DNA from 2 places in the Caproicibacterium amylolyticum genome. Region 1 is predicted to be linked to the other one. Evidence: a T-box and tRNA genes for the amino acid it is inferred to sense, from the RefSeq annotation. Region 1 holds a T-box; the other holds one or more tRNA genes.
The links. A T-box is a leader RNA that pairs with one kind of tRNA and senses whether it is charged. The one in region 1 lies ahead of tyrS (tyrosine--tRNA ligase), so its partner is inferred to be a tRNA-Tyr.

Region 1 (15,287 bases):
GAAAACAAGTCCGCTTTTGACCGTCAAAAAAACTGTTTTCCGCCCCATCGGAAGGAAATGTAAAAGATTTCAAAAAAGTGACCATAATTCATACCGTTCTTCCGCCCATATCTGCTGTTCAACTCTAGTTCTTCTGAATATCCCGATGATTGACACTGGCACGGTAGCCCTTTTCAATCAAATGCTCATACAATAGTTGTGCAATCGTTACGGAACGGTGATGCCCGCCGGTGCAGCCAATGGCAACCACTAATTGGCTTTTTCCCTCGTCACAGTACAGTGGAATCATGTAATCCAGCAAATCCAGCAGACGCGTAACAAAGCCCTTGGTCTGCCCCCATTTCAGCACGTAATCCCGCACAGGAGCGTCTAAACCTGTTTGGTGCCGAAGTTCATCAATATAATATGGATTTGGCAAGCACCGGACATCAAACACCAAATCCGCCTCCGTTGCCATGCCAAACTTAAAGCCAAAGGACATGCAGTGAATCTGCAGTGCAGAGGTTACATCACCCAAAAACAGTGTGGAAAGGCGCTCCTTCAACTGTGCAGGAGAAAGCAGTGAGGTGTCAATCACATAGTCCGCAAGCTCACGCACCGGGCGCAGAATCTCCCGTTCCAACTTGACCGCCTGTTCCAGCCCAGTTGAAGCCTCACAGAGCGGATGCCGCCGGCGGGTTTCCTTAAAACGGTTGATCAGCACCGTGTTGCTCGCATCCAGGAAAAGAATTTTGTAGGTTTTTTCCGCTATACGCAGTTCTTCCAGTGTGTCCAACAGACTGGAGAACATTCCGCCGCCGCGGATATCAGTCACCACTGCCACACGGGAAAGCGTGTCCTTTGCCTGCATGCACAAGTCATAAAAAGCCGGAATCAGCTTGGGTGGAATGTTGTCCATACAGTAAAAACCGATATCCTCCAGCGCGTGAACCGCGCGGGACTTACCCGCGCCGGAAAGCCCGGTAACAATAATAAAATCCATTTTAAAAACTCCTTAGGAAACGGGGCGAACTTCACACTCCAGCTTCACACCGGTCTGCTTCAGCACGGTCTCCTGAATTTTGTCTATCAAAGCCATAACATCACTGCAAGTCGCGTCACCTGCGTTCACAATAAAGCCCGCGTGCTTTTCGCTGACCATCGCGCCGCCGATCTGCTCGCCTTTTAAGCCGCACTGCTCAATCAGCGCGCCAGCGTAAGCACCATCCGGACGTTTAAAGATGCTGCCTGCACTGGGCATTTCCAACGGCTGCTTTTCCTTGCGGCGGTTGAAGTAATCCTCCATCTGCATTGCAATCTGCTCCTGATTTCCCTGCTCCAGCCGTGCTACAATAGAAGTGATAATACAGCCGTTTTTCTGGTATGCGCTTTTGCGGTAATCCATTTCCATTTCCGGACCAAGCAGAGAATCTGTTTTACCGGTGCTGGTAACGTGTGTTGTAGAAATGAGCACATCGCTGAATTGACCTTCGTAAGCACCTGCGTTCATAAAGGCCGCACCCCCGACACTGCCGGGAATACCCCACGCAAACTCAAGGCCGGTCAGCGCATTGCGCTGTGCAAATTTGCACAGTCCCGCCAGTGTGGCACCCGCACCGCAGGAAATCGTGGTCGGGTCGGAAAGGGTAATACGGCGAAAATCCCCTGTCAGGGAAAGTACCGCGCCGCGTACGCCGTTGTCACTCACCAGCACATCACTGCCGTTGCCAAGTGTCATGAGCGGAATGTTCAGTGCGGAAGCCGTGCGTACAATATCTTTTAAAGCAATAATATCTTTAACGGCAATATACAAATCCGCCGGACCGCCGATTTGAAAGGTAGTATGCCGGCTCATTGGTTCCTCTTTCAATACCAGACAGCCGGCATTTTCTGCCGTTCTTTTCAGGGTTTCGATTTTTTCCATTGGATTGTCCTCCTAAATTTATTCATTCAATCGATGCTTTTAAACACATCGGTGTATTCTTTTAAATATGCGTTCAGCCTTTCCATGCTGGAGTTTACAACCAGCTCTTCCGGAAAGTCCAGTTCCTGCAGCAGGCGCTGCGCGCGCGGAAAGTCCCCCACCAGCGTGGAAAAGTGCGCATCGCTGTCCACCGTAATCGGCACACGGTACTTTTTGCACAGCTCCATAACGCGGCGGCAGTTAGGCACATAATCCTCGCGGGTACGAAATGTGCTTTCATTCAGTTCCACCAATTTTCCTGCCGCGCCGAACTGCGGAATCACACGTTCATAGTCAAACGCATACTCCGGACAGCCGCAGTGACCGATTACATTGACGTGCGGATTCTTGCACACCTGCTCCCACAAATGCGTCACTTTTTCCGGCGTGGGCACTTCATTTTTTGGCATGCAAATTGAGTGAATGGAGGCAACCAGCCAGTCAAGGTCTGCAAGGCAGTCCTTCTCCACATCGATATGACCCTCATAGTCGATAATATTCGTTTCCTGCCCGCGCAATACCAAAACATTGTGAAAGCTGCGCGGTACAACCCGCAGATTGTGAAAATACCATTTGCCGGGCGCGCCGGGCATGGTAATGCCGTGGTCGGTAATCGCCACAGCCTGCAGCCCGCGCTGTGCTGCTGCATCCACCATTTCCTGCAACGAACTGTAAGCGTGCGTAGAAGCCGTTGTGTGCATGTGCAGATCCGCGATGATCTTCATTTTCAGTATGCCCCCTGTAAAACCCCATAAACCATTTATCGGTAATTTTCGGAAGGGCGCCGCAGGTGCTCCCCCAACAAAAGGATAGCACACATGCGCCGCTGTGTCCACGCTCAAGGGCGGGAAAGCCGCAACATGGTGCTTCATTTTGGTTCTGTTCAAATCAGATTTCAAGTTCCAGCTTTGTTTCCTGCTGCTTCACCATGGAAAGATCCATGCCCAAACTCTGCAGCAGTTCCTCCGCCGCATTGTAGCCCATCTTCTTCTGTCGATTGTTCATTGCCGCCACCTCGATGATAACCGCAAGGTTACGCCCCGGCTTGACCGGAATGGTCATTACCGGAACTTTGATGCCAAGCAGCTCCGTATACTCACTGTCAATACCCATGCGGTCATAAACCTTGTGGCCGTCCCACTGCTCCATATTGATAACCAAATCAATTTTTTCGGAAACTTTGACTGCACCGATACCAAAAATGCGGCGGGCGTTGATGATGCCAATTCCGCGCAGTTCAATGAAATGACGAATATTGGCAGGAGCCTGCCCCACCAGACTCTTTGCGGAAACGCGGCGGATTTCCACAGCATCATCCGCGATCAGCCGGTGTCCGCGCTTAATCAGTTCAATGGCAGTTTCGCTCTTGCCAACGCCGCTGTCGCCCACAATCAACACACCTTCGCCGTAAACCTCTACCAAAACACCGTGGCGGGTAATGCGAGGAGCAAGCTCAACATTCATGTACGCAACTAATGAAGCAACCAGACTGCTGGTCGTATCCGCAGTGGTCAGCACCGGAACGCCGTATTTCTTTGTGGCCTCCATCAGCTCCGGCACCGGGTCCAGCTTGCGGGCAATGATGACCGCAGGCGGCTGCTTGCTGAAAATTTCATCCAGTACATTTTTGCGGTTTTCCACCGGGCTGTCATTTAAAAAAGCAGTTTCTGCGTTGCCAAAAACAATAATGCGCGAAGTATCATAGTAATCGTAAAAACCGTTCAGTTCCAGGCCGGGGCGGTTCACATCCGTGGAAGTAATGAGAATTTTCTCCGGATCGCTGGGCATATAAATGGTTTCAAGGGAAAGCTCCTTAATGACCTTATCCAAAGAAACGCTGTACGTTGTAGCCATACGAAAACACCTGCTCTTTCTGTTTTGCTGCACGGCAGAGTGCCGCCATTTCTTTCTATTATATCCTATGGCAAGAAAAGTTTAAAGCCTAAAAACAGCAAAAGATAAATTATTCTTCCTTTATTCAACTTGAACAGAGCGAATATTGTGCTATAATGTAAATAATTCTGATTTTGTCCGGATGGAGTTTTTTTTCGTTTCAGGCAGCACTTTCCTGTTCGTTTTTGTCTGCCGGGCAAAAACCTTATCGGAGGTCATTTATGAAAGTCGCCTTGTTTTCTGGGGCCGGTGCAGTAAAATGTGCCGCCTCCACTTATACTTCTGTGCTGAAAAGCGGGCTGGAAAAGGCGGGGCATCAGGTTCTGCTGGTCACCGCCGACCCGGCAATCGATGACTGCTTTGCGCAGGACGGCAAAGTATACTGCCCGGCAAAAATGACACCCAGCCTTTACGGTATGTCTGTACGCACAAGTTTGCTTGGCCCCATGGAAGAACTGCTGAATAATTTCCGCCCGGATATTGTTCATATTGTCACACTGGATGAAATGGGACTTGCAGGGTTGAAATACGCTCAACGACGCCGCCTGCCGCTGGTAACCACCATTCACAATCTGCACGATGCGCTAGAGGGCTATGGCATCAACAAAGCCTACGACAATCTTGCCAAAATGAAAGTACGCAGTACCGTGCGGAAAATCGTTACGGAAAGTGATGTGGTCTGCTCACCCTCCGGTCAAACCGCCGGTCTGCTGCAGGAACTGGACATTCCCTGCGACCTGCAACGTTCCCCTTACTGCATTGACCTTGAAAACTTTCACCCTGCCGAGGCAACCGAGCAGACACGCAAACGTCTGAACCTGCCGGAAGACGCCACCTGCTACATTTTTGCAGGCCGGCTGCTTGACGACTGTGGGCTGGATGAACTGTTGGAAGCGTGGAACGCTTCTGTTCCTGCAATCGACAACCTGCACCTTATCGTTGCGGGCAGCGGGGCGGATGCCGCTTTCTTCGCAGAAAAGGTCAAAATGCTCTCCCTTTCTTATCAGGTTACCTTCGTCGGCGAGCTTTCGCAGCATGATTTGAACGACTGCTTCTCCTGCTGCCGCGCGTTTGTCAGTGCCAGCCGTTCCTCCGCGGTAAAAGCCTCCCCGCTGGAAGCGCAGGCCGCCGGTCTGCCAGTCATTCTGCAAAAGGACAGCGCCAATGCGGAGCTGGTGCGCGACGGTGTAAACGGTTTTACTTATGATACCCCTGCGCAGTTCGGTGAAAAGCTGCACATGATGGCAGAGCTTGACCCGGAGGGTGAGGTTCTGCTGCGCAAGCTGGTTCGCAAAAGCGCAATCAATCTTTCTGACAAAAATCTTGCCGCTGTCATGGCGGATACTTACGAAACAGCAAAACACAGACATAAAGAAAGCCTGCGGGATGAATAAAATGAAAAGCGCGTTGATACGGTTTTAGTGAACCGAATCAACGCGCTTTTTCTGCTCCCGTTTTAGAAAAGAAGGGATGCATTTTTGGTAACATAAAGTACGACCGGAAAAATATACAGTAAAATCGTAACAACAGCGGAAATCACCGCAAAAAGCAATCCGACGGGCTTTTCCAGCCACCCAAGCCGGCCAAACAGCTTTTTTCGCTGCAGAAGCAGGATACCTGCAACCGCCGCTGCACCAAACACGCTGCACACTGCACCGCCGATAAAACCGGGCGGTGTATAGTGGACTTCCAACCTATTTTTACCGGGACTCAGCTGCACAGCCAAAAACATTCCAGCCGCTGTGCCAATTTCGGCCTTCTGTCCGTTCACAGCGGCGGTAAAACCACTGCTTCCGCGCAGAGGCAGTACCAGCCAGCCGCCGCGCTGCGCTGTGACCGTTCCGCTCAACGTACTGCCGAAAGCTTTGATGTCCGCTGTTTCCGTCTGCTTTAAAGCTGCTTCCAGCTTGGAATTGTCCAGTTTTGCCACACCAAAGGAGCGGCAGCTAACGTCACGCAGCACCTCCACCTGAATGTCCACCGCCTGCCCCTCAAAGCTGCCGAGATTCAGTAAACCATTAAAATTACTGTTTGGATAGCTGTTGGTTGCCTGCACCCCATTTACGTAAATACGGAATGCGTTGTCCAGTGAGCTGGCAAGGTCGCGCGAAGCTTTATTATAGCAGTCAAAGTAAAGTGTGGTTTTTCTGTCCACTAAAATGTGATACAGAATGCTGCCGCCCGCTGATGCGGTAACGTGCGCACTGCCATCTTTAAACTTCTGCACCTGTGCACGGTCAAACTCCGTTGGTTCACAGCGCGTCAGCAGTGTGTCCGATTTCCCGAAAAAGGTCTGGTACAGCGAATTCTGTACAGCGAAACGATCACCGTCCTTTAATTCCGTGCCCAAATTCTGCGTTACAAAACCAAACGGCAGGCTGTACGGCTGCTGCACAATGGAATAGTCTGCATTGCCGTATACTTTTTTTCGGTTAGTTTCCGCGTCACTGCGTACAATGCTGTACTTCTGCGCCAGCAGTGCATCTGTCAGTGCCGTTCCGCCGCTGGATCGGCTCTCCATCCAGTGGGAGGAATAGCCCATTTTCTGGAGTGTATCCATATAAACGCCGTCTGTTAGTGAAGTATAGTGTTCCAGTGCCGGATACCCCAGTGCGCCGGTCAAATTCGTATCATAGTACAGGTCGTCTGTCTTAACACGGTAAAGGGAAGTGTCTGGTATACGATTTTCAAGGTCTGCAACCGTTTTATAGGAGTGTCCGTCGTTTGCGGCAGCCGTTACATAGACATTGGCATTAAAGCAGATTTCCGCCGCAGTTACTCCGCACAAAAGCACACACAGCACTCCAACGGAAAACCGGCGGCAGCGAAACCCCAGAAACAGAAGCAAATACACCGCCAATGCCACAGCGGCAAATAAAAAGCCAAGGTAGAGAGCTTCTTTACTTGCCCACAATGTCTGCGCATAATTTGTCAGTTCTTTTCGGTGTGCCTGCAGCAGCCATGCACCGCAAATAATCACACTCGCGCAGCCGGCACAGCCAAGCAACAGGAACTGCGGACTTGTGTGCTGATGCGGTACAGCAAAACGCTGGCTTTCGTTCAAATGTCTCGCCGTCAAAAACAGACCGGTCAGTGTGATGATATATCCAAACCGAATGGGGAACGCCTGATAGCTGCCCAGATGCCACATGCGGTCAATCGGGTCAATCAGCAGCGGCAGCAGCAGGAACAGCAGCGTAGCAAACAACGCACCATATATCCGACTTCTGCTGCGGGACAGCAGATATAAAGGAATCGCTGCCACTGCCGCCGCCGTACAGTAAAAAATGGGCAGCGTCGTGGGCAAGTTCGGTGTAAAGCTGCCGCCGCTTAGGCTGGATATTAAGTTGACTCCCCTACCGGAATTCAAATATTCCATATAGGAGGGCAGCCACACCACTGCCGTTGCCAGCAGTGCTGCCGCTGTGGAAAGCCCCAGTTGCACCAGCACGCGGCCTCGCTTTGCTGTACGCAGAACAAATGCGGCAAACACTGTAAACAGCAGAACCAGCCAAAAAAACACCATTGCACTTAAGTAATAGTTCACCACGATGACCGCACACAGTATCAGCACAAACAGTGCCGGTTTTTCTTCCCGGCACAGCTTGTACACTCCCAGCATCAGCAGTGGAAACAGACACGCCATGTCCAGCCACACAAGATTTTGGTAGTACATCAGCGCAAAACCGGAGCAGGCATACATTGCTGCAAAGCAGCTCGCCTGTACCTCGTGCAGGTGCGGAAACACATTGGTAAAAAGAATGGCCGCAGTGCAGGCACCCAGTGCAAGCTTCAGCAGTACCAGAACATTCATAAAAAGATAAAAATCAGCTTTTGGCACAAGCGCCGCCAAAAAAGTGAATGGACTGGAGAGAAAAAAGAAAAAGACACCCCAAAAGTCCATGCCGCCGGCACTCTGCAGATTTAAAAACATCGATGTTTTTCCCGCCAGTATGTCCTTAAAGTCCATCATCAGCGGAACAACCTGATGGTTCATGTCGCACCATGCCAGCGTTTTGCTGCCGAACGGAAACAACCCGGCGGCAGCAAAGCAGCCCAAAAGCAGCAGCAGAACCGAAAGCGGTGCCATCCAGACTGCCCTGTTTCGCTGTTTTCGCAATGGCTCATCTCCTTTGCCTCTACAGCACAGATTTTTACCCCACGGAGGAAACCTGCACCGCTATTTTGTAATTGTTATATTTTACCTTTTCTTTTGGCAAATAGCAAGAAAAATCGCTGTTCAAAAAAAGAAGCAGAAGAAACTCCCGTGTTTCCTCTGCTTCACTGCTTTTTAACCAAGCAGAACTTTATGATATACTTTTTTACCCTTTTTAATAACAGCAGCCCCATCCGGGAAGTCTGTCTTGGTCAACACAGCCGCCGGGTCGGAAATCTTATTTCCATTGACGGAAAGTCCGCCCTGCTGTACCAACCGGCGTCCCTCACTCTTGCTGGGAACCAGTTTGATTTTTATGAGTAAATCCAGTGCACCAATGCTGCCATCCGCAAAGTCTGCTTCCGTAATGGTGCTGGTCGGCATATTTGCAGTGTCTGCACCGCCGCCGAACAGCGCACGCGCGCCCTCACGGGCTTTATCCGCTTCTTCGGTACCGTGAATCAACTTAGTAACTTCGTAAGCCAGCACTTCTTTGGCTTTGTTCAATGCGCTGCCCTCGCAGTTTGTCAATTCGTTAATTTCTTCAAGCGGCAGGAAAGTCAGGAATTTCAGGCAGCGGTCCACATCTGCATCGCCGATGTTGCGCCAATACTGGTAAAAATCGAATGGGCTCGTTTTGGTCGGGTCCAGCCAAACAGCACCCTTTTCGGTTTTGCCCATTTTTTTGCCCTCACTGTTAGTCAGCAGGCCAAGCGTCAGGCCGTAGGCATCTTTGTTTTCTTTGCTGTGAATCAGGCGCACACCACCGAGAATGTTGCTCCACTGGTCATCGCCGCCTACTTCCAGTACGCAGTTGTACCGGCGGTTCAGCTCCAGAAAATCATAGCCCTGCATAATCATGTAGTTCATTTCGAAGAAAGTAAGACCGCGCTCCATACGCTGCTTGTAACACTCCGCGGCAAGCATGCGGTTCACCGAAAAATGCACGCCGACATCCCGCAGAAACTCTACATAATTCAAATTCAGCAGCCAGTCAGCATTGTTTGCCATGATTGCCTTGCCCTCGGAAAAATCGATGAGTGGTGCCATCTGCTTCCGGAAACATTCGACATTGTGGTCAATCTGTTCGCGGGTCAGCATTTTGCGCATATCGGTTTTGCCGGAGGGATCACCAATCATGCCCGTGCCGCCGCCAAACAACGCGATTGGCGTATGCCCTGCTTTCTGCAGGCGGGACATGGTCATTATTGTAACAAAATGGCCGACATGCAGGCTGTCGGCAGTCGGGTCAAAGCCGATGTAGAACGCACACTTGTGGTTATTCAGCAAATCCCGCACAGCGTCCTCATCCGTTACCTGCGCGATCAGCCCGCGCGCTTTCAGGTCTTCGTACACTCCCATACTAAAATACCTCCAAAAATTCTGCAGAAGGCAAACAAAAACGCCCTCTGCGTTTTCTTTGCAGAGGGCGGAAAATCCGCGGTACCACCTCAGTTCACCGCTTCCTCACGGAAACGGCCTTATGGGTACATTCTGCATAAATCACAGAAGATACCCCCGCGCTGTAACGTGCGCACACGACCCAGCCTACCGGCAAAAAGCTTTCAGTGGATAGCTCCGGGAGGTAATTTGGGCGGGAACAGACACCGGCTTGCACCAGCCGCCGGCTCTCTGCAGTCTGCATTTCCCGCTTAATGGTTCCCTTCACAGCCTTTATAGCGCATTATAGCGGTTTTAGGGGCAGTTGTCAAGGGGGGTTACTTTCCGTCGCTTTCTCAGAAAGTAACTAGGGGTGTGGGGGCAACGCCCGCCACGACCTTTCCCTTGACCTTTGCCCATGAATCCTCAGAAGCGCTCGCGGGTTTGTGAGCCTGCAAGTCAGGCTCACAAGGTCTTCCGACACTGCACCAAGGCTATTTCTGTGCGGCGTTGTTTTGCCGCCGCAGATGAACGCTGCTGTCATTCATTTTTTACACAAAGGACTTTACGACCAGGGGATAAGGCCGTGGGCTTCGCCCATACCTACCGCCTTTGAAAAGGCGGGCGAAACTTTTACTGTAAGCGCCTTTTACTGCGCAGCCGCAAGCTGCAGCATTTCTTCTGCATTCTGCAGTGTCAGCGGTGTAATCTGTGTGCCACCGATAATACGCGCCAGTTCCTGTCTGCGGCCCTCGTGGTCAAGCAGCGTGACCTGTGTAAAGGTACGGCCGCTTTCCGTATGTTTCTCAATTTTATACTGCCGGTCGCCAAGTGCCGCAATTTGTGCCAGATGCGTAACACACAGCACCTGCCGCCCCTGCGCGGTTTGGCGCAGCTTCTGCCCGATTTTCTGTGCTGCGCTGCCGGAAACACCGGTATCCACTTCGTCAAAAATCAGCGTACCCACGCTGTCCCTGCCGGACAGCACCGACTGAATGGCAAGGAGAATACGCGAAAGCTCACCGCCGGAAGCAATTTTAGCAAGCGGCCGCGCCGGTTCACCGGGGTTTGCGGAAATCAGAAACTGCACTGCATCACAGCCAGTTTGGCACGGTTCACACGGCTCCTGCTGAACCGTAAAAACGACCCCCGGCATATCCAGATAGGAAAGCTCGCTGCGCACCTGCTTTGCAAAACCCGCCGCGGCTTTTCGCCGCACTGAGGAAAGCTGTGTGCCCAAACGGCGCACAGCTTTTTCCGCTTCAGTGGATTCTTTGTGCAGGCGCTCCAATTCCTCATCACTGTGCTGCATAGAATCAAGCTCTTTGCGGCATTTTTCCAAATACTGCAGCATTTCTTCTTCTGTTTCACCGTATTTTAAGGACAAATGATAGTAAAGATTCAGTCGTTCCTCAATATCGTCCAGTTCCTGCGGGTCAAAGTCATTTTCGCCGCACTGGCTGCTCACTTCTTCCATGCAGTCCTGCAAGTCATAGCCCAAACTTTCCAGCCGACCTGCCAGCGTACTCAGTTCCGGCATGACATCAACCACGCCGGAAAGCAGCTTCACCGCGTCCAGGACTGCCGCACAGGCACCGGGGGCTTCCTCGCCGCCGCTTAGAAGGGCATCCGCCTGCTGCAGCGCTTCGGTAATTTTGCCGCTGTTGCGGATACGCAGCCGGCGGTTTTGCAGTTCCTGCTGCTCCCCCGGCTGAATCTGTGCCGCTTCCAGTTCTTCTGCCTGATACGTCAGCAAATCCATACGCCGTGCCTTTTCGGATTCGCCCATATTGACAGCGGCAAGCTGCTTTTGCAGCTCTTTCCACTGCACATAAACTGTGCGGTACTCCCGGCGAAGCTGCTGGGGCACACCAGTGCGGTCCAAATACCGCAGATGGTTTTCCGGCGAAAGCAGGCCGTAACTTTCATGCTGACCGTGAATATTAATCAGCAGTGCACCAAGCTCTTTCAACGCAGAAACGGAAGCCGGACGTGCACCAATACGGCACACTGTGCGGCCATCCTCTCGAATTTCCCGCTGAAGCAGCAGGGTACCATCATCTTCTGTTGAAAAACCCAGCTGCTCCAGCTTTTTTTGCACCTGCGCATTTAAGTCGGAAAAGCTTGCGCTGACAAACGCGCCCCTTGCACCGGTTCGCACTAACTCCCGCGAAGTCCGCTGCCCAAGCACTGCGTGAATGGCGTCAATGATCATAGACTTACCCGCGCCGGTTTCACCGGTCAGCACGTTAAAACCTGTGCCAAAGTCAATGGTTGCCTTTTCAATTACTGCTATATTTTCAATATATAATTGATTCAGCATACTGTTACCCCATCATTCTGGTGAGTTCTGCCACCAGCTGCTGTGCGGCATGTTCACTGTGCACCGCAACAAAAATGGTGTCATCGCCCGCAAGCGTGCCCAGCACAGCTTCCCAGTGCATGGTGTCCATGGCAACGCAGACGGCCTGCGCCATGCCGGTAAGTGTTTTGATAATGACCAGGTTACCTGTGCAGTTAATGGAAACTGCCGAATCCTTCAGCAGAGAATAAAACTTTGAGGAAATATCCTTATTTTCTTCCTTGCCGGTGGAATATTTATACTGTCCCTCTGCTGACAGTGTTTTCACCAGCCGCAGTTCCTTAATGTCGCGTGAAACAGTTGCCTGCGTCACTTCAAAGCCCGATTCCCGCAGGCGCCGAAGCAGCTCGTCCTGCGTGTCAATGTCAAACTGACTGATGAGTTCCAGTATCTTGGCGTGTCGGCGTGTTTTCATTTTGGATGCTCCTTCCCACCCGGCGGCAGGTGCAAAATCAGATGCTGCCGAGTTTTTGATTCAGTATTTTATAAAAATGGTTTTGTTTCAGTTTAATCAGCTGCGCAGTATAAGGCGAGCGGCTGACAGACACCTGCTGCCCCTGCTGCAGTGGGATGGCACTGTCGCCATCTACTGTCAGGTAAGTTTTGGCATCGGCGTTCATAAATGTCCGAACTGTCAGACAGGCATCCTCCGAAAAAACGACCGGCCGGCTTGTCAGGGAATGCGGGCAGATAGGTGTCAGCAAAAAGCTCCGCATCACCGGGTCCAGCACCGGCCCGCCTGCAGAAAGGGAATAGGCCGTGCTGCCGGTCGGCGTGGCAAAAATCAGCCCGTCCGCACGGTAGTGTGCCATTTCTGTACCGTTGAGTCCTACTTGAAAATCAATGATTTTGGAAAGCGCACCACGTGCAATCACTACATCGTTCAGTGCGTCAACCTGCTGTACACCGGCAGCTGTTTCAAACTGCGCGCGCAGCAGAATTCGATTTTCCACTGTGTAAGTACCGTCTGCAAGGCCAGACAGCAGATGCAGTTCATTGGTTTCCAAGCCTGCCACAAAACCGAGCCGCCCAGTATTCACTCCCAAAATCGGCAGACCGGCAATGGCGGCGTGCCTTGCTTCATGAATGATGGTGCCGTCGCCGCCAACCGCAATGGCCGCGTCACAGCCTGCAAGCATTTCGTAAAAGTCCGTCTGCCAGCAATCGGCGGCAAAACCCTGCTGTCTGTCCGCAGCGCGCATCCAGACCTGCATACCAAACGTATGCAGGCAGGTAATAATTTCTTGTGTGCACTGCGGTGCATTTTTTTTCCCCAAATTGGGCAGCAGGGCAATTTTCATTTCTTTTCACCGCCATTCAGTACTCTGTGAGATTCCTCCACCAACGCGGAAATATCCAACGGAACAGACGTTGGCACATCTGCTTTTTTTAAATACAAAAGATACTCGATGTTTCCCTCCGGGCCGCGCACCGGAGAATAAGTAAGCCCCAGGATCGAGTAACCGTTCTGCAGCACAAAGCCTGTAATTTCCTCAATGACTTCGCAGTGAACCGCTGGGTCACGCACAACACCTTTTTTACCGACCTTACCCTTGCCGGCTTCAAACTGCGGCTTAATTAAACAGACCGCCTCACCGCCGTCCTTTAAAAATTTGTGCGCGACCGGCAGCACCAGCTTCAGCGAAATGAACGCAACATCCACACTGAAAAAGTCCACCTGCTCCGGTACCTGCTCATGTGTCAGGTAGCGCACGTTGGTGCGCTCCAAATTGACCACACGCTCATCGGTGCGCAGTTTCCACGCAAGCTGGCCATAACCCACGTCAACTGCATATACGCGTACCGCGCCGTTTTGCAGCATACAGTCCGAAAAGCCACCGGTAGAAGCGCCAATGTCCATGGTTACCTTGCCGTTCAAAGTAATTGGAAAGTCCACCATAGCCTTTTCCAGCTTCAGGCCGCCGCGGCTGACATAGCGCAGGCCGCCGCGCACATCCAGCTTAGAATCCTTTGGGACTGAAGTGCCCGGCTTGTCATATCTTTGATTCTGAATAAATACATCGCCTGACATAATGATAGCCTTGGCCTTTTCGCGGCTCTCCGCAAACCCCTGCTCCACCATCAGGCAGTCGAGCCTTACTTTATCGCTCACTTTTCCCACTCCGTTGTTATGGTTTGTACCATGCCGTCTGCATCCAGCTTCAGTTCCGCAAGGCACTGCGCTATGGTTGCATGGGCCACAAAATTTTTGATTCCATGCACACGGCACTGTCCATGAAAGTCCGTTGTTTCGTACAGCAGGCTTTCAAAATGTTCACCAACACCGCCCTGCTGCATCCCTTCCTCAAAGAAAAAGAGCGCTTTCATACAGGCGGCAGCCCGCACTGCATCCTGGGGCAATGGCTTAATACGATCAAGCTTTATAATTTTCACAGGAATCCCCTGCTTTTTTAGTTCTCGCTGTGCACTGCACGCCTGCGCAAACAGCCGTCCGTATGTTACGATTGCCACAGGCGCATCTTGTGCGCCGTAACAGTCCCAGCCATCCCCGCTGTGCAGAAAGTCCGCCGGACGAAACGGTTCACCGCCGCGCGGATACCGCACTGCAACCATACCCGGTGTTTCATAAAATGCCCGGTGCAAATCTTTAATCAATTCATCAAAGTAGCAGGGGGAGTACACCGTTACACTGGGAATCGTGTTGAAATATGCGGCATCGAAAACGCCCTGATGGGTTTCGCCATCCTCCCCGACAATTCCGGCGCGGTCCACACCAAACACAACCTTGACCCGCTGAATCGCAACGTCATGAATCAACTGGTCATAGCCGCGCTGCAAAAAGGTGGAGTACACCGCAAAAATCGGCAGCATACCCTGACTTGCAAGCCCGCCTGCAAAGGTCACCGCGTGTTCCTCTGCAATTCCTGTGTCGAAAAATCGCTGTGGAAAACGCTCGCTGAACTTTTCCAACCCTGTGCCTGTTTTCATCGCTGCGGTAATCGCACAGATGCGGTTGTCGTCCTCCGCAAGGCTGCACAGTGCACTGCCGAAAACGCTGCTGAAATTTTCCTTCTTTTTGGCGGAAGCTTTTCCGGTCTGCACGTCAAAGCTGGAAACGCCATGAAAAGCACCGGGGTTCTGCTCCGCAAAGGAATATCCCTTCCCCTTTTCCGTTACCACATGAATCAGCAGCGGATGGTCAATGGTTTCGGCAGTTTCCAGCACCTGCATCAGCTGCGGCAAGTCGTGCCCGTCAAACGGACCATAGTAATAGAACCCCATGTCCTCAAACAGGGTACTGTTGTAAAGCAGAGAACGAAGCACCGCTTTCAGTGCGTGTGCTGCTTTCCACAGGGGTTTGCCAATCAGTGGAATACGGTTCATCACGGTTTCCACATTGGACTTTACTTTCAGATAACCCGGCTTTGCCCGCATATGTGCAAGGTAACGTGCCATAGCGCCGACGTTGCGGGAAATCGACATTTTGTTGTCATTGAGTATAACAATCAGATTTTTCCCGAAACGCCCCGCATTGTTCAGCCCTTCGTAGGCCATGCCGCCGGTGAGTGCGCCATCCCCAATCACAGCAATCA
Region 2 (15,287 bases), 190 kb from region 1:
AACTCCTGGTGAAGGTGGTTGGTACACTCGCCGTTGTCCCGATGCTTATAATTTTTATAAGGTTTTTCGGTGGACATCCGTGGAAGTTTTAGAGTCCTCATCAGTCGGTACACTCGTCCGACACTGATGTTAATGCCATAATCACGCTGGAGAACATAGGTAATCTTGTAAGCTCCAAGACGTTTGTTATAATCTGCATAGATTTTAAGAATAAGCTTTGCAATCGTTTGATTGTCTTTTGTACGATCAGCCGGTTCGGTGTTGTAATGCTTATAGTAAGTACTTCGATTAACGCCAAGAACCTTACAAAGGAGCTTGATATTGTGTTGGAAACGGAGCTTATGAATAGCTTCTAATCGTTGTTTGAGTGTGGCGTGAAGATGGCAATCGCTTTTTTTAGTATAAGGAGTTCCTCCTCAAGCTGAGCATTACGCTTTTGGAGGTCTTTGACCTGCTTAGCAGTTAGTATTTCGCCATCATCCGTTTCGACGATTGAGTATTGTTTAATCCAACGGCCAAGTGCGGTGATAGAAACGCCATACTCTTTACAGAGTGCTGCTTGTGATTTGCCGCCAGATTGATAAAGGTTGACGAGAGTTCGTTTGAAATCTTCGTCATATCGGGTTCCGGTTTTACCAGTGGACATGAGTAAGTGCCTCCTTTTGGGTGTCTACTTAATTATAATTGATAGTTACTTCAGGTGTCCACTTATTTAATATAGATCCAAGACGATAAAGAAAGTGTTAAAATGGTGGAAAACTAATATGCGGTACATCGTAATTTCTGTCTTCATTCCTTTGCTGCTTATTGGAATATTCCCTTTTACAAATGGTGTAAGTATAGGATATGTAATAATTTACTCCATTTTAGCCTTATTAGTTTCATTTGAAATAAAATGTGACCTAGCAAAAAGCATCAGTAAATTTCGTACTTCAATACGCGGCTACCTATGGTTTGGGCTACAACTTTCTGGATTAGCAGTTTTAATATTCGGTATGCTTGCCTTTGAAAACCGTTCGTTTTATGAGAACATTGCTAATCTGAATCAGTATGTTGTTGATATGACTGGAAAATACCTAGATGGTTTTGGCGCTTTACTTGTTTCGGTAATTGTTGTCAGCATTGTATTGTTAGGAGTTTGGCTAGTATTAAGCTTATTTGCTGACGTAAAAATAGTTGTTTTGGTAAATGCGATTTTTACATTTGGAGTAAACTTAATACATCAAATTGTGAATTACATTTTTTCTTTTTTGCCCAATTCTTTTTTTGTTGGGCAAAGTTTTACAGATAAAGAAGCTGAGGTATTTACACAATACTGTCGTGGTATGTCTCCAAAGGGAATGCTTCTTTTAATCCTTAATACATTCTATATGCCGCTGTTTGTAATAGGTGGTATTATTACAATCGTTGGAGTTATAAAAGGCTATCGGCAAAGTTGTAGACAGAATGTTAACAGTTTTAGAGAAATAAAATCAAAAATATTGTAAGCACTTCACCTGCATCCAAATCAGCCATGCGCGCGCTTCATCCTCAATGTACCGACCGGAACGCAACCGGTCATTAATTACCCTCACCCAGTGTACATATTCTTGCTCATTCAGAGGAAGCTTTGCGGTAAGCTGCGGAGCTTCCGCCGTCAGCTGCTGCAGGTAAGCCGCCCGACCATTGGGACTGTCCGGCGGTGCAGGTGCAGCAGTTTTATCTTTTCGCATTACTTTTTCTGCCAGACGTTGTTGCGGAAAAGCCCTTTGCCATGGTTGCGCAAAGTCCAGTCTGCCATAATAAATCCGGCAATCATCACCAGATAGCCGAGAACACAATACAAGGATAGCCAAAGTCCTACCAGCAGAAGCACGGCACCGGCAATCACAGTTGCCCGTGCCGTGCTTTTTTGACGCTTTCGGATATAGTCCGGGTCAAAATTTCTCATCATGAATACCTCCGTGCAGTTTTATTGTGATTGCTGCCAACACAGCGCACAGTACGGCAACGATGTTGGCAGTAACTAAAAATGGTGTGCAGATGCGTAAAAGGACGTAAACAACCAAAGCTGCCATGGTGATTTTTGCAAACAGCCATGACTTCTTTTTCTGATTGTTTGTATCTACGGGGGGAGCAACTAATTGCACTTCCGAAGTCTGCAGATCAATCGCGTCAGCAATAGAAAAGTGTATGTCTAGATCAGCGTCCAGCTTAATTTCGGTGCCTTCCGGCCCGCAGCTGCAGCGCCAGAATGCGTCGTCATGTTGCGTGATTTTCCAGTAGGTCAGGTCAAAATTTACTTGACCGCCGGATGTGTCCATGTGGCGCTCGGCAACGATGTCGCTGACGTGCAGCGGCTTGCCAGTGCATTTGTAACCTGTATCAGTCATTTCCAGTCCCCCTAAATAGCAGTGCTCCGGTGCAGTGCTGCATCTGGTATCGGGATGGTGGGTCACCGAGCAGTGTGCAAAGAGCATTTTTTAAGTCGTATGCGGCGTTAAAGTCCGTTGTTTCCAGCAGCCACAAATGTGTGTGCAGCGGTTTGTCATCGAGCAATGCATCCGCTTTGACAACAAAATATGGCTGACCAGCAAAGTCTTTTCGTACTTCCACCTCAAATGATACAGCTGCAAAATTCTGATTTGATTCAGAATCGTGAATATATACAAACGACTTTCCTGCGACATTTATGCTATGGCCGCAGATTTCAAAAGTTGATGTTTTAGTTCGCATTCAATCCCTCCGTTGCCTCCAAAATGAGATTTTCACAATCTCTTTCATAAGCTTCAATATCGTGGTTAGGCTTGTCCTGCGGCCTAACAGTGGGGGAGGTGTCATACTTTCCCGTCAGAATTTTTGATGCATTGTCCGGGCGCGTAATCCAGTCTATGTCTGCCCGGAACACGCGCTTATCATAGCCTGCAACACGGCCTGTGAGAAAATCACTCCTTTCAACCTGCGTAAACAGCGTGTCCAGGGAACAATGCTGTTGAGAAAGAAACTCCAGCTGATGGTACACTCGCTCTGTATGATTCGGTGTCCAGCCAATGGTTATCGGCTGGGGCAGGGAAGGACACTTCTCTGCAAAAAGCTGCAAAGCAGAATTAACTGTGTTTTGCATGGAGGGGAGGGGTGTTCGCACGTCCCTCCCCTCAGTCTGGATAAAGTCCGTCTGGTTAAGGTCAGTATGGATAGTAGGTAATTTTGACGTTTCTCGCAGGTCATTTTGACTTTTCTCAAGAGTCATTTTTACCTTTCTAGAAGCGTCATTATTACCTTTCTGAATCGGTAATAATGACAGGGGTTCCGGTGCGGATGAGGGGGTAAGTACCTCGTTTTCGGGTGTTTCAGGGATACAATGGGTGTCATTTTTACACATCTGCATATACCTTTCGTACTTTTCAAGCTCTTTGTCACTGTCACTTTCATTGTTAGAGTCCATGTCAACCGAGAATTTTTCGGCATCATCTGCAGCCATTTCGGCGTGCAGTACATAAATGCGATTGCTGCGGCCACACCCTGGTCGTTCTTCTTCAATTAATTTTGCATCGTGCAATTCCTTGAAAGCGTTGCTGACTGTCTTCGGCTGCATCCCCAAAAGGTCAGCAATCGTTTCACGCGGATAGATCAGATAGACTTCGCCATTTTCATTTTTCCAGCCGTGCTTGATGGAGAGTGTCATTCTGTCCAGCAGCAGAGCATAAAGAATTTTGGCTTTCGGTGTCAGTGGTTTGTACTGTGGATTGGCGAAAAGGGCGTAGGGCATACGGATGAACCGTTCCTGCACGGTTTCCTCAATCCTATAACGACGGTTTTTCATAACGTTTCCTCCAATAAAAAAGCACTCCTGATTTTTAGGAGTGCTGCAATTTGCTATCACATATGCCACATTTGCAGTCCAAGTAATGCTAAGAGCACAAACAAGGAAATGACGAGTCCGGCTTTAGCCTTGAAAGATTTTGATTTATGAACTACAATACCTAATACGATAAGATTGATTAAAATGAGCAAGAGCAAAAGTAGAAAAATGGAAATATTGTGCCATGCAATTTTTGAGTTAATCAAAATAATACACCTCCATTGTACAATTTCATCGACTAAGCAATTCCTGTGCAATGTGCTGCAAATATAATCAAAAGCATTCCGACATGATAATTATTCCACTTATAAGCCATGCCAACCAAATTAAACCACAGACTGTACTAGTCTTCTTCAACCTTTCAGTTGCATTTTTTTGGTTCATAAATGCCATTTGGATAAGGCCCAAAAGTCCCAAAATGACGAGATATATAGTAACGAATTCTATTGAAGTCAAAACTGTCACACCTTTCATGAGGAGTAAAATATGAAATACATCAAAAAAGCTGTTGAGTGGCTCAGAAAGCCGAATCAACAATGGATAAAAATAACCACATTCCTGCTTTCAGTCTGCTTAACGGTGTTTTACTTTGTTTTTCCAACGACAGTATGTGGATGGCCATTTTTAATTACCGGCGTAGTAATATTGGTTTTAGCCTTATTTTTCTATTACAGAGAAAAAGAAGCTGAAATTATGTGGTTACTCTGTTCAATCTTTTTCTCTATGTTTGGAGTTGCCTCAGTTTTTATTTGCCTTGAATTCGTAAATAGGAAGAATGATATACCCGCAGAAGTTAAGACTATTGAGATAATTACGTTAATTTTAGGTGTATTTGGGGTAGGCTTTTTTGTGAACACAATTAAGGTGCTCATACATAAGTATAAGAAAATTAACAGGGATAATAAGGGCAACCCGAAATTTCCATATGCAGCCATTGTGTCTATACTTACATCTGCTTTTGGGTTAGTAACGGCAATACTTAATTCTGTAACCTCATTTATGAAGGTACATAGCTAATTAGCCTAAACGGACATTTTGTATAATAAAGCACCGCCCGACAGCGCTTGAAAAGTCAACTGCCATTTTCAGCGGTTATCGCAGATTACGCAGGTTTTTACCTGCTGGCACAAAAACGGCCAGACCACAAGATGTTGTGTTCTGGCCGCTTTTCTGCTATCTTCGATTTCCTCAGGTTTTCTTAAGCTTTGAATAATGCAAGATAATGAGAATTGAGCACTGAAATCATGATAAATATGGCCATGCCAATCCAAAACCAAACAAACCATCTTCCAAATGAATAAAAGTAAACCGCTCCTATCACAAGGTCAAACAGTAAAATGAGAAAACCAAATCGGGAAGCTGCTCGCCCCTTTGCATACCATGGAACTTTCAAACTGTTGCAAACACTGAGCATATCATCGGCTACTTTCCAACCGTCTTCAGATGATTTCATATGAGCTATTTCCTCAAGTATTTCTTTTTCATGAGGATTATAGTCTGCTGCTTTGCGGTTTATGTTGTGATAAGTGTTCCATGCGCTATCAAGTGCCTGCTGCCGAACAATCTCTTGCAACCGCAAACATGCTTTTTCGGAAAATTCAGCGACAAAAGAAGAATTGTCTTTTTCCTGCAGGCGAGAAGCACACCACTTTAATTCCGCCTGATATTTGCCTAACTTTCGGTAATTAGAATATTTCACATTTTCACCTTTTTTCCTGTCCGGTGCAGTCATGGGTTGGCCTCCTCCGGATTGCCGAGCAGTGACCCGCAGAATGGGCAAATTTCAGCGCCGTTGAGTTCTGCAAGCATTTTTCCATATCCCTCAATCGCGCCTAAGTCGTGTTCCTTTTGCCCGGTTATGTCCCACACCACCCCGTCGTGCGAATCATCTCGGAATGTCCATCCGAGCGTTTGGTACAGAAAATTGCTCACAGCTTGAAAATCTTTTGCATACCAACGCATGGTACGCGTATCTTTACAATCCTTTGCGGCCACGTACTTGCTCCATATGTCCGCAAGCCCAAACGCACACTGCTTTTTGATGTCTTCATCGTCGAGGTTTTGCACATACTCAACTTTCATCCTTTTTCACCTTCTTTTTGATAATTTTCAATAAGAAATCTGCCGCAAAAAGGGCAGTTGTTGATAAAACTTGTTTCATACAAAACGGCGTTGTCAGCGCGGATTTTAAATGGTTTATTGGGCTTATGGTCTCGGCATACCACGCATGGCTGTTCTAACGGTTTTAAATCGTTGGTTTTCACCCCTTTTCACCTGCTTCCGGCGGGCGGCGGTAGGCAAGCCACGATTTGCCGTAGTCCTCAAAATAAGCAATTGCAACAACGGCTACTCCGTCGGTTGACGTACTGATTACGCCTCCCGATTTGTGAGAGTAGTGCATATTCGCACTTACAATCGCCCAGTAGTTAGTATCCGAATCGTTTGGGTCGACGGCTTTTACCCACACCGGCTGTCCATCCATTTTTCGCAGCTCGCCCACTGTCAGCGGCTCATTCGGCTGCTGGGCGCGGGTAATAGATTCTTCTGCCATTTCTACAGCATCACATAATTCTTTGCGGGTGCAGTGCAATGGCTGTTGGTTTCGCGCTGCCTCGCCCCATAAAATTTCAATAGCACGTTCTGGACTTAACTGGCATGGCTTTAATTCTTCACTCATTGGTTTCCTCCTTTACATCAACGATTTCGACGGCAACAAGCATTTCTGGCAGGTCATCGGGCAATGTGTCATTGCACGAAAGTTCGTCGCCAGCCCTGTTTTTAAGCGTCATGCTGTACCAACCGTCAGCATAATCTTCGTTTGTATCTTCGTCCGGCTCATTGAACTTAAATTTGCAGTCGTTTTCGACAAACTTTGTATCTTCGTCAAGGTCGTCAAGGACATTTTCAAAGAGCTCTGCGCCCTTGCAGTTTCCGCCTATTTCAAAGGCAATATGACCGGTGTATTCCCACTGCTGAAAGGTGAGTCTTACAGTCTGTATTGCATTGTACATATTCGGATTGTAATTCATTTTTTCCTCCTTTTGTTGAACTGTTTTTTCATGGATTCAAGTTTTTCAGTAGCTTTTTGCACTTGCTTAGGCTTTGCATAGAGCAAAGCTGTTGCACAAGCCTTGCATTTTCTGAGGGAGCAACATCACTCACTTGTAACTTGTGTTCAGCCATGAGCTGTCGAGCTTTGAGAAGCGCTGCTTTTGCTTCGTTTTCATTGGGACTCGTTGAGAGAGCCAGCAACTTTGTTATTTTGCTTTTGATGTCCATAGTGTCACACTCCTTTCGGCCCATCTGGATAGGCATTTTCAAACGCTGCTAACTACAATAAATTGGTGATTACACGAAGCCAATACTCAAAGGCTATTAATTCAGCATTGGTAGTCTTTAACCGCATCTTATAGTAGGATGGCCATGAGTCATCAAACTGGGCAAGTTCAAACTCCTTGATTTCTTGCTCAAGCTGATGAATTGATCGTGCAATTTCTTTTCGAGTATTCATAAAAGCATATTCAGGTTGTTCATTTACAAATTCTAAAAATGCTGTACGAATATTTTTTGTAATTTCGAGTTGGCAGGATTTTTTCACCGAAAAGAATATCAACAACCGCTTTTTTTGCGTTTCTGCAATATTTTTGACTAGTAATGAATTCAGTTGCCTATTTAACCCTCGCCAGTTTACTGCCTTTGTATCCATAAAAGGCACTCCTTTTTATCATTTTATTGGCCCATCAGGATATATGTTTTCAAACTCGGCTAGGCGCTGCACCAATTCCTCTTTTGTGGCCTCACTCCAATAGCCAGATTTAATTCCGTTGCAACGCTCATGTGTCAGGCGCTCATAACGTGCCGGGGCAACTGCATCATTGACCACAATATCATCCTCAGAGAAAACAGTTTCCTGGTTTGGCAGGGGCAGGTTTCCGCTGCTGTCACGGACGTGCTTTTCGACTGCCTTACATTCATGCACCGGCGCAAAAGCTCTATTACCGGCAGATTGAATTTCTGGTATCTCGACCATTTTGCTCTGATTCCCAGCCGGAACAGGTTCCTCTACACCATCCGCTTCGTCAGGTTCCGGCAAATCAATTTTTCCGGCAAAGAAATCAGCCAGAATGTCACTGTACCAGTTGTGAAGGGTTTCCAGTTTCATGAGTCCTCCGGCTTGCTTCAAAGATACTTTCTGACTGGGATTATTTATCAGATAATCTGCAAGGCGTTGCTGATTGCCAGGATAAGTGGTATCGGTCAGCATCACACCAGCCATAACCGGAATGCGTCCAGAATCAACAAAAGCCAGCAGATTGCGGTCCAAATCTGCCAGCTTTATGTAGCGCTGAATGGTTTTAATTGTTTCACCGTAAGTATCAGCGATGGCGGCGGTGCTTTTTTTCTCACCTCGCGCTTCGTAAGCTGCCTTTTGCATTTTGTATGCATGCGCCAGTTCCGAAGGAAGCAGCTCATGACGTTGGTAGAGATTGGTATCTGTTAAAGTCAAATCTGCTTCTGCATCCGTGCATTCGCGCACAATGCACTTTACCTTGCATCCGGCCAGTTCGCATGCACGTTTACGGTTGCGACCTGCCAGGATGATGTACTTATCATCTATCTTGCGGATGATGCAGGGCTGCTGCTGTCCGTTTTCGCGGATACTATCAGCCAACTGCGACAATTTGTCTGAGGCGTAGGCATGAAATGGTTGGTCTGTAATTTCTGTCAATTCAGACGGTTCAAATTCTACAATTTGAATATCGGATGGTAACGTGGTTGCACCCGAACCAAACAGCGTGCCGCTGAACGCTTGCTCCAGCGTCGGAAGTGCCTGTTTTTTCATTCGTTGTCGCTTCCTTTCAGCTGTTTAGCGCGGCAGTTCCACGCTTTAATGGCTTCTTCAGTAGAACAATATACTTCAAAGATACTGTGTGCAATGCACTTTTCATTGGAGCAAGTTATACCGTATGTATCACAGTGCTTATCAGGAAAATAGTCAATTTCCGGCTTTGCCCCACAAAACGGGCACATTTTTATTTTATTGCTCATTTTTTGTCACCTGCAATTCTCTTTGCGGCGGCAAGGTAAGCCTGCCCTACGCGGCTGCTCTTGCGGTGAACAAGGCTGCCGCACAGCGCGTTATCATCATCTGTGCTGTTCCGCGCCTCCTGCAGCATTGGCACAGGCTCTGAAAAAACGAGGCTTCCATAGCTTTCTTGCAAAGCTGCGAAAACCTCGTTGCTCATTTTTGTCTGGCGGCTGTACATGGTGACGAGCATCCCGGCCAAATACGGTTTAACGTCTTGTGTTTGCTTAATAGCCATATATCGCTGCAGCATCTGCGGGATGCAGTCATACGCAAATTTTTCAGCCTGCACAGGCAGCAACAGTTTGTCACTGCATTTTAGCGCGTTGCTGACCAGCAAATTATCAACAGCAGTCGGGCAGTCAAAAAGAATATAGTCGTACTGTGAAAAGAAGTCACGATGAAAAATCCGGTCAAGCACAGTATTGCTCTGACCGTCATTACCAAGCACAGCATAAATGCCGCCCAGCATCTTGTTTGCGGGGATATAGTCTATGTCCTCACGGTCGCTGTGTCGTATGAACAAGCTGTCATCATTCGAGCGGATACCGGATACTTCCTGATAAATCAGCTCAGATACGGTTGGCTTTCCATCTGGCTGATAGCCGAGCCAGCGGGACAAATGTCCCTGCTGATCAAGGTCTACCAGAAGGACACTCTTTTTCAGCAGGTGCAAACCAGCACCGATATTCAATGCCGTTGTTGTTTTGCCGACTCCACCTTTTTCGATAGCTACTGCAATAATCTTGCTCATGATTTTTCTCCTTTACAATGGGGGCTTTTCAGCCACAGACGTTAATATTTTGTCTTTTTGTCATTGTGCTGCCGATTGGCAACAAGTTTACTCATCAAGGAATGTCGAGTAAAACACTTCATCATCCGCAGGCTGGAGGGTCTGTATATGTGAAACCTGCGATTCTTTTGGTTCAGCGTCAACGTACTGCCGGTAATATATGCTGCCACGGTTGCGTTCCGGCTTTGACACATCAAGTATGATATGATTCTCTTTTAATCGTTCAATTTCCTGCGGCAGTTCGTCTGGAAGGGCTGTTAAGCGTATTTTTACCATAACAATTTCTCCTCTAAAAAGTGGTTTTGGTGGGGATTGCATCTGCAATCACAAGACGGATGATATCACAAGTCTTTTTGTTCATCGGTTCACTTCCTTCCCAAGGAGCGACATAATGTGGCTTTTGCGTCGTGTAAAATAAAAAAAATAGACACAGAATTTTGTGCCTACAAATTTAGCAAAAATATTACTGGAAAATCAACATTTGATTTGTAATCAGCAGGTCGTGAGTTCGAGTCTCTCTGCCAGCTCCAATCTGACTGAAAAATGCGGCCTGCGGGTCGCCATATGGAGGAGTTCCCGAGCGGTCAAAGGGGGCAGACTGTAAATCTGTTGCTTCGGCTTCGATGGTCCGAATCCATCCTCCTCCACCAAAGCGAAATGAAGCAAGCTGTTAATGCAGTTTGCTTCATTTTTTATTTTTATCAAATCACATGAGCTTTTGAGGTGTAAGGTGAAAAATTACGATACTCAAAATCTGCAGTTGCTCAATCGCGGCGGTGAAGCAGATATTTACGAATGGCAGAATGACCGCATATTAAGAGTTTTACGCGAATACCGCAGAGGCGGTGATGCGTTTGAAAAAGATAAATATGTTTTTTCACTTTTAGCAGAGCATAAAATTTCTGTTCCAAAAGTATATGAATACTGTACCGCAGATAAAAATCCAGCTGTTATTATACAGAAAATCAATGGGGTGGAACTGACCGATATACTTAAAAAGAACATTTTTCGCCTCTCCAAAGAAACGGAAGCATTGGTACATATGCAGCTGCAAATAGCAGAGATAGATGCTGCTTATCCGCTGAATAGTGTAAAACAGATTGTTGCCTATTTTATGCAAAGCCCGATGGTTACGACGCAGCAGGCGGATTTTGTTAATAAACTTTTGGATGATTTGCCGGACGGCAATAAATTGTGTCACGGCGATTTTCATCCCGGTAATATTTTGGTGCAAAACGGACAGAAATATATCATCGACTGGGGCGGAGCACATCGTGGGTGTTTCCTTTCAGATGCGGCACACACCTATCTGCTGATGAAGCATGTACCACAAATTCCGGGACAGAGTGCCATGCAGCATACTCTTTTACAAGTGGCCGGTGCAATGCTTGCACGGGCATATCTGAAAGCAGCTCGCCGCAGCGGTGCTTTTCAGGAAGAGCAATTTGCAAAGTGGACGGTTGTCATGGCGTTTTTGCGTGTGCATTACGGTTTGCCGGGGGAACGTACCGGAAGGTTAAAGTATATTGAAAAATGCGCCGCAGCATATCATGCTGGAGTTCCGGCAGAAAAATGGTATCGTTTATAGCAAAAGAAAAGGAACCATATCACAGCGATCACTGCTTGATATGGTTCCTTTATGTTTGTCGGAATGGTTGAAGCCCCAGCCGCGATTTTCACAGCTGCGGATAAAAAAGTTTTTTATCAATATGGCGATGAGCAGATAACAGAAACTGCTTTCATGTATTTGACGGTAACTGTTCTACTCTGTACATTATTTTGCCAAAAGCTTTTTCAAATCTGCTTCCGGTGTGCTGATTGGAGCAATCTTGTAGTGCTCAACAAGATAATTCAGCACATTGGGTGAAATAAATGCCGGAAGTGACGGTCCGAGCAAAATGTTTTTAATGCCGAGGTGCAGCAGTGTCAGTAAAATGCATACTGCTTTTTGTTCGTACCACGACAGCACAAAGGACAGCGGAAGTTCATTTACACCGCATCCAAATGCCTGCGCAAGAGCAACAGCAACCTGAATGGCACTGTAAGCATCATTGCACTGTCCCATGTCCATAATACGAGGAAGTCCGGCAACTGTACCAAGATCCAAGTCATTGAAGCGGTATTTGCCGCAGGCAAGTGTAAGAATGATGGAGTCCTTTGGGGTCTGCTTTACGAAATCTGTGTAATAGTTGCGCCCTGGTTTTGCACCGTCACATCCTCCGACAAGGAAAAAGTGACTGATTTGTCCGGCTTTGACCGCTGCAACAACTTTATCAGCGACGGAAAGCACTGTGCCATGGCCAAATCCAGTTGTTACTTCATGCCCGCCATTGATACCGGTAAAGGGTTGGTCTTCCTTGTATCCGCCGAGTTCCAGTGCTTTTTCAATAACCGGGGTAAAGTCTTTGTCTTCACCGATGTGCTGTACGTTTGGGAAAGAAACGACTTCTGTTGTGAATACCCGGTCTTGATAGGAAGCTTTTGGCGGCATTAGGCAGTTCGTGGTAAAGAGGATAGGCGCGGGGATATTTGCAAATTCTTTTTGCTGGTTTTGCCAGGCTGTACCGAAGTTACCCTTGAGGTGCGGGTATTTTTTCAGTTCGGGATAGGCGTGAGCGGGCAGCATTTCACCGTGGGTGTAAATATGAATTCCCTTGCCCTTGGTTTGTTCCAGGAGCAGTTTCAAGTCATGCAGATCATGGCCGGTGATGACGATAAACGGGCCTTTTTCAACGGTCAGCGGAACAGTAGTCGGCACCGGTGTCCCGTATGTTTCAGTGTTGGCTTTGTCCAGCAGCGCCATGCATTTCAGATTGGCTTCACCGGTTTCCAAAACCAGCGGCAGCAAGTCCTTCATTTCGTAATCATACCCAACAGCAAATAAGGCGCGGTAAAAGAAATCGTTGACTTCGCGGTCAGAATAGCCCAGCACCATGGCATGATAAGCATAGGCGGACATGCCCCGAAGTCCAAAAAGAATCAGCGATTTGAGAGAACGAATATCCGCATCGGCGTTCCAAACCTTATTCATATCGTAATCATCGTTGCGGGAACACGGGGATCCGCAAGTCGTGCAGTCCGGAACAAGTTTTCTTTTTTCTGCGAGGATACGGTCAATCATATCCTGTACTGTTTGATTGTTGAAGTTGACATTGGTTATTGTGGTAAAAAGTCCGGCGAGCATTGCCTCGTCTGTGCTTGCGGTTGGTCTGTTTGCGTTGCCGTCAACCGAACGTGCCAGTCCAATCAGAGCACCGGTCAGTTCGTCCTGCAGCTTTGCTGTATCGGCGGTTTTTCCGCATACACCGGCATGGCCTGTACAACCGCTGCACATTGCTGTCTGCTCACATTGAAAACAAAACATTTCACTCATTGTTAAAGTCCTCCTTCAATTATTCTTCTTCACTGATTACGGATACCGGGCAGTTTTCACAGGCTTCCTTTACGGCAGCCTCATCATCAGAAGACGGCTCGGCATATACCTCGGCCAAACCATCATCGGCGATCCGAAAAACATTTGGGCAGGTGCCGGCACACAGACCGCACCCGATGCAGCCGCTTCTGTCAATGATTACTTTCATTTTTTAACTCCTCTCTGTTTGTGGGGAAAACAACAGTCAGCAGCATCTTGAATGCTTCTTCTGCAAAGACGGCGTGTTTAATCTTTGCAGGCATGATTAGTGTTTCACCGGCATGGACATGATAAGGTGTTCCGCCAACAGTAAAACGTCCGGTACCGTCCAGAACCTGCACCATGGCATCGCCTTCGGAATCATGTGCGCTGATTTCTTCATCTTTGTCAAAAGCAAACAGCGTCATGCTGACGAAATCGTTTTGTACCAGCGTTTTGCTTACGACTTGACCTGGCTGTACTTCGACTTGTGCTGTCAGCGGAAGTACAGTTTCTGATTTGATGTTTTTAATGTAGCTCATTGTTTGACCCCTTTCAAAGTTTGTAAAACAAGTATTTGCCTATCATAACATGACATTGATGTTAGAAATCAGTCCAAAATTTCACCTTCCGTGGAAAGTGTAACGACCTGCCACGGAATCATTTTGCCGCTGCGCTGCAGTGCTGTTTTCACAGCGTTTTCAATACCGCCGCAGCAGGGGACTTCCATGCGTACAACTGTAACACTCTTAATGTCATTGCGGCTCAATATCTCTGTGAGTTTATCGGCGTAGTCACCTTCGTCCAGCTTAGGGCAGCCAATCAGGGTGATATGGTTTTTGATGAATCTTTCATGGAAATCAGCGCGCGCATAAGCTGTGCAGTCCGCAGCAATCAGCAGTTTTGTTCCATTGAAATAGGGTGCATTTACAGGCGCCAGTTTGATCTGCACAGGCCACTGCCCAAGCTGTGAAGCGCATCCGGCTTCGGTGACAGCTGCTGTGGGTGTGCTGACTGCGTGACTGATTGTGCGAGCTCTGCTTCCAGGGCAGCCTGCGGGGAAAGAACCAGCTTTTTTGGCTTTATTCGTCAGCACTGCCTTTTCATCGTACGCAGCGGCTTCCCGCTCTGTAAAAGTAATTGCACCAGTTGGGCAGGAGGGCAGGCAGTCGCCTAAGCCATCGCAGTAGTCATCACGCATCAGTTTTGCTTTGCCGTTTACCATTTCAATAGCGCCTTCGTGGCAGGCAGCTGCGCACATGCCGCAGCCGTTACATTTTTCCTCATTAATTTGAATGATTTTACGTTTCATTTATTTTTATCTCCCTTGTTTTTCTGATGTAAGTATATTACAATATTAAAAACAAGTATGTTGTAAAAACAACAAAAGAGGATTATTTTATGGAAAATATTGATTTATTTCTTTTAAAGCGCTCAAAACTTTTTAACGGAACCCAAGAAAAAGAAATTGCAGCTATGCTTTCCTGCCTTTCTGCGGAAAGGAAAAAGTATGACCGCGACAGTTATATCCTGCGGTTGGGAGAGCATGTCCATTTGGTTGGGATTGTACTCTCGGGGCGCATTAATATTGTAAAGGAAGATTATTGGGGTAACCGAAATATCGTGGCGGCAGTCAAGCCGGGCATGTCATTTGCGGAAAGCTATGCCTGTGCAGCGGATATTCCACTTGGGGTCAGTGTGCAGGCGGCAGTGGATGCAGAAGTACTTTGGATGGACATCCGAAAAATACTGTGCACCTGCTCATCAGCCTGCGAATTCCACAACCGCCTGATTCAGAATTTGGTTTCTCTGCTTGCTTCCAAAAACCTGCTGATGAATGAAAAACTGACTTTTTTAGCGCAGCGCAGTACACGCGAAAAGCTGTTGTCCTACCTTTCTGCGGAATCCATGCGGCAGGGAAATGCGGCATTTGAGATTCCCTTTGACCGCCAGCAGTTAGCAGATTTCCTTTCTGTTGACCGCAGCGCTATGTCAAATGAGCTTTCCAAAATGCGCAAAGACGGCATTGTAGAGTACAGCAAGAACCATTTTACTCTTTTACATGATATAGAACAGATTTAGCCGGATTTTCACAAAAAAGGACCAGCCCTGCGGGAGTATCTGCTTCCCGTCGGGCGGCCCTTCTTGTGAAGAATAAACTGAAAAAATTAATGGT

Region 2: it has a tRNA-Tyr gene. The T-box ahead of tyrS (tyrosine--tRNA ligase) is inferred to sense a tRNA for this amino acid. The anticodon was not compared.

Annotation. Positions count from the first base shown of each region.
Region 1 covers NZ_CP060696.1:804,714-820,000, reverse strand. The annotation lists gene H6X83_RS03665 (AAA family ATPase) at 1-85, opposite strand, end outside; gene rapZ (RNase adapter RapZ) at 125-982, opposite strand; gene murB (UDP-N-acetylmuramate dehydrogenase) at 995-1,903, opposite strand; gene H6X83_RS03650 (phosphatase) at 1,930-2,667, opposite strand; gene hprK (HPr(Ser) kinase/phosphatase) at 2,831-3,796, opposite strand; gene H6X83_RS03640 (glycosyltransferase family 4 protein) at 4,057-5,229, shown strand; gene H6X83_RS03635 (YfhO family protein) at 5,292-7,955, opposite strand; gene tyrS (tyrosine--tRNA ligase) at 8,127-9,353, opposite strand; T-box leader at 9,414-9,669, opposite strand; gene recN (DNA repair protein RecN) at 10,021-11,694, opposite strand; gene H6X83_RS03620 (arginine repressor) at 11,699-12,148, opposite strand; gene H6X83_RS03615 (NAD(+)/NADH kinase) at 12,186-13,034, opposite strand; gene H6X83_RS03610 (TlyA family RNA methyltransferase) at 13,031-13,846, opposite strand; gene dxs (1-deoxy-D-xylulose-5-phosphate synthase) at 13,843-15,287, opposite strand, start outside.
Region 2 covers NZ_CP060696.1:999,070-1,014,356, forward strand. The annotation lists one part of gene H6X83_RS04560 (IS3 family transposase) at 1-388, opposite strand, end outside; one part of gene H6X83_RS04560 (IS3 family transposase) at 388-646, opposite strand; gene H6X83_RS04565 (hypothetical protein) at 765-1,487, shown strand; gene H6X83_RS04570 (hypothetical protein) at 1,473-1,712, opposite strand; gene H6X83_RS04575 (hypothetical protein) at 1,712-1,933, opposite strand; gene H6X83_RS04580 (hypothetical protein) at 1,917-2,372, opposite strand; gene H6X83_RS04585 (hypothetical protein) at 2,365-2,715, opposite strand; gene H6X83_RS04590 (replication initiator protein A) at 2,705-3,802, opposite strand; gene H6X83_RS04595 (hypothetical protein) at 4,328-4,858, shown strand; gene H6X83_RS04600 (hypothetical protein) at 5,040-5,573, opposite strand; gene H6X83_RS04605 (hypothetical protein) at 5,570-5,923, opposite strand; gene H6X83_RS04610 (hypothetical protein) at 5,920-6,105, opposite strand; gene H6X83_RS04615 (hypothetical protein) at 6,102-6,518, opposite strand; gene H6X83_RS04620 (DUF5406 family protein) at 6,511-6,870, opposite strand; gene H6X83_RS04625 (DUF2786 domain-containing protein) at 6,899-7,120, opposite strand; gene H6X83_RS04630 (hypothetical protein) at 7,173-7,547, opposite strand; gene H6X83_RS04635 (ParB/RepB/Spo0J family partition protein) at 7,566-8,684, opposite strand; gene H6X83_RS04640 (Lar family restriction alleviation protein) at 8,681-8,890, opposite strand; gene H6X83_RS04645 (ParA family protein) at 8,887-9,681, opposite strand; gene H6X83_RS04650 (hypothetical protein) at 9,769-9,996, opposite strand; tRNA gene H6X83_RS04655 (tRNA-Tyr) at 10,287-10,370, shown strand; gene H6X83_RS04660 (phosphotransferase) at 10,451-11,308, shown strand; gene hcp (hydroxylamine reductase) at 11,495-13,093, opposite strand; gene H6X83_RS04670 (ferredoxin) at 13,113-13,301, opposite strand; gene H6X83_RS04675 (cupin domain-containing protein) at 13,285-13,653, opposite strand; gene H6X83_RS04680 (ATP-binding protein) at 13,722-14,423, opposite strand; gene H6X83_RS04685 (Crp/Fnr family transcriptional regulator) at 14,513-15,193, shown strand; gene H6X83_RS04690 (GlsB/YeaQ/YmgE family stress response membrane protein) at 15,280-15,287, opposite strand, start outside.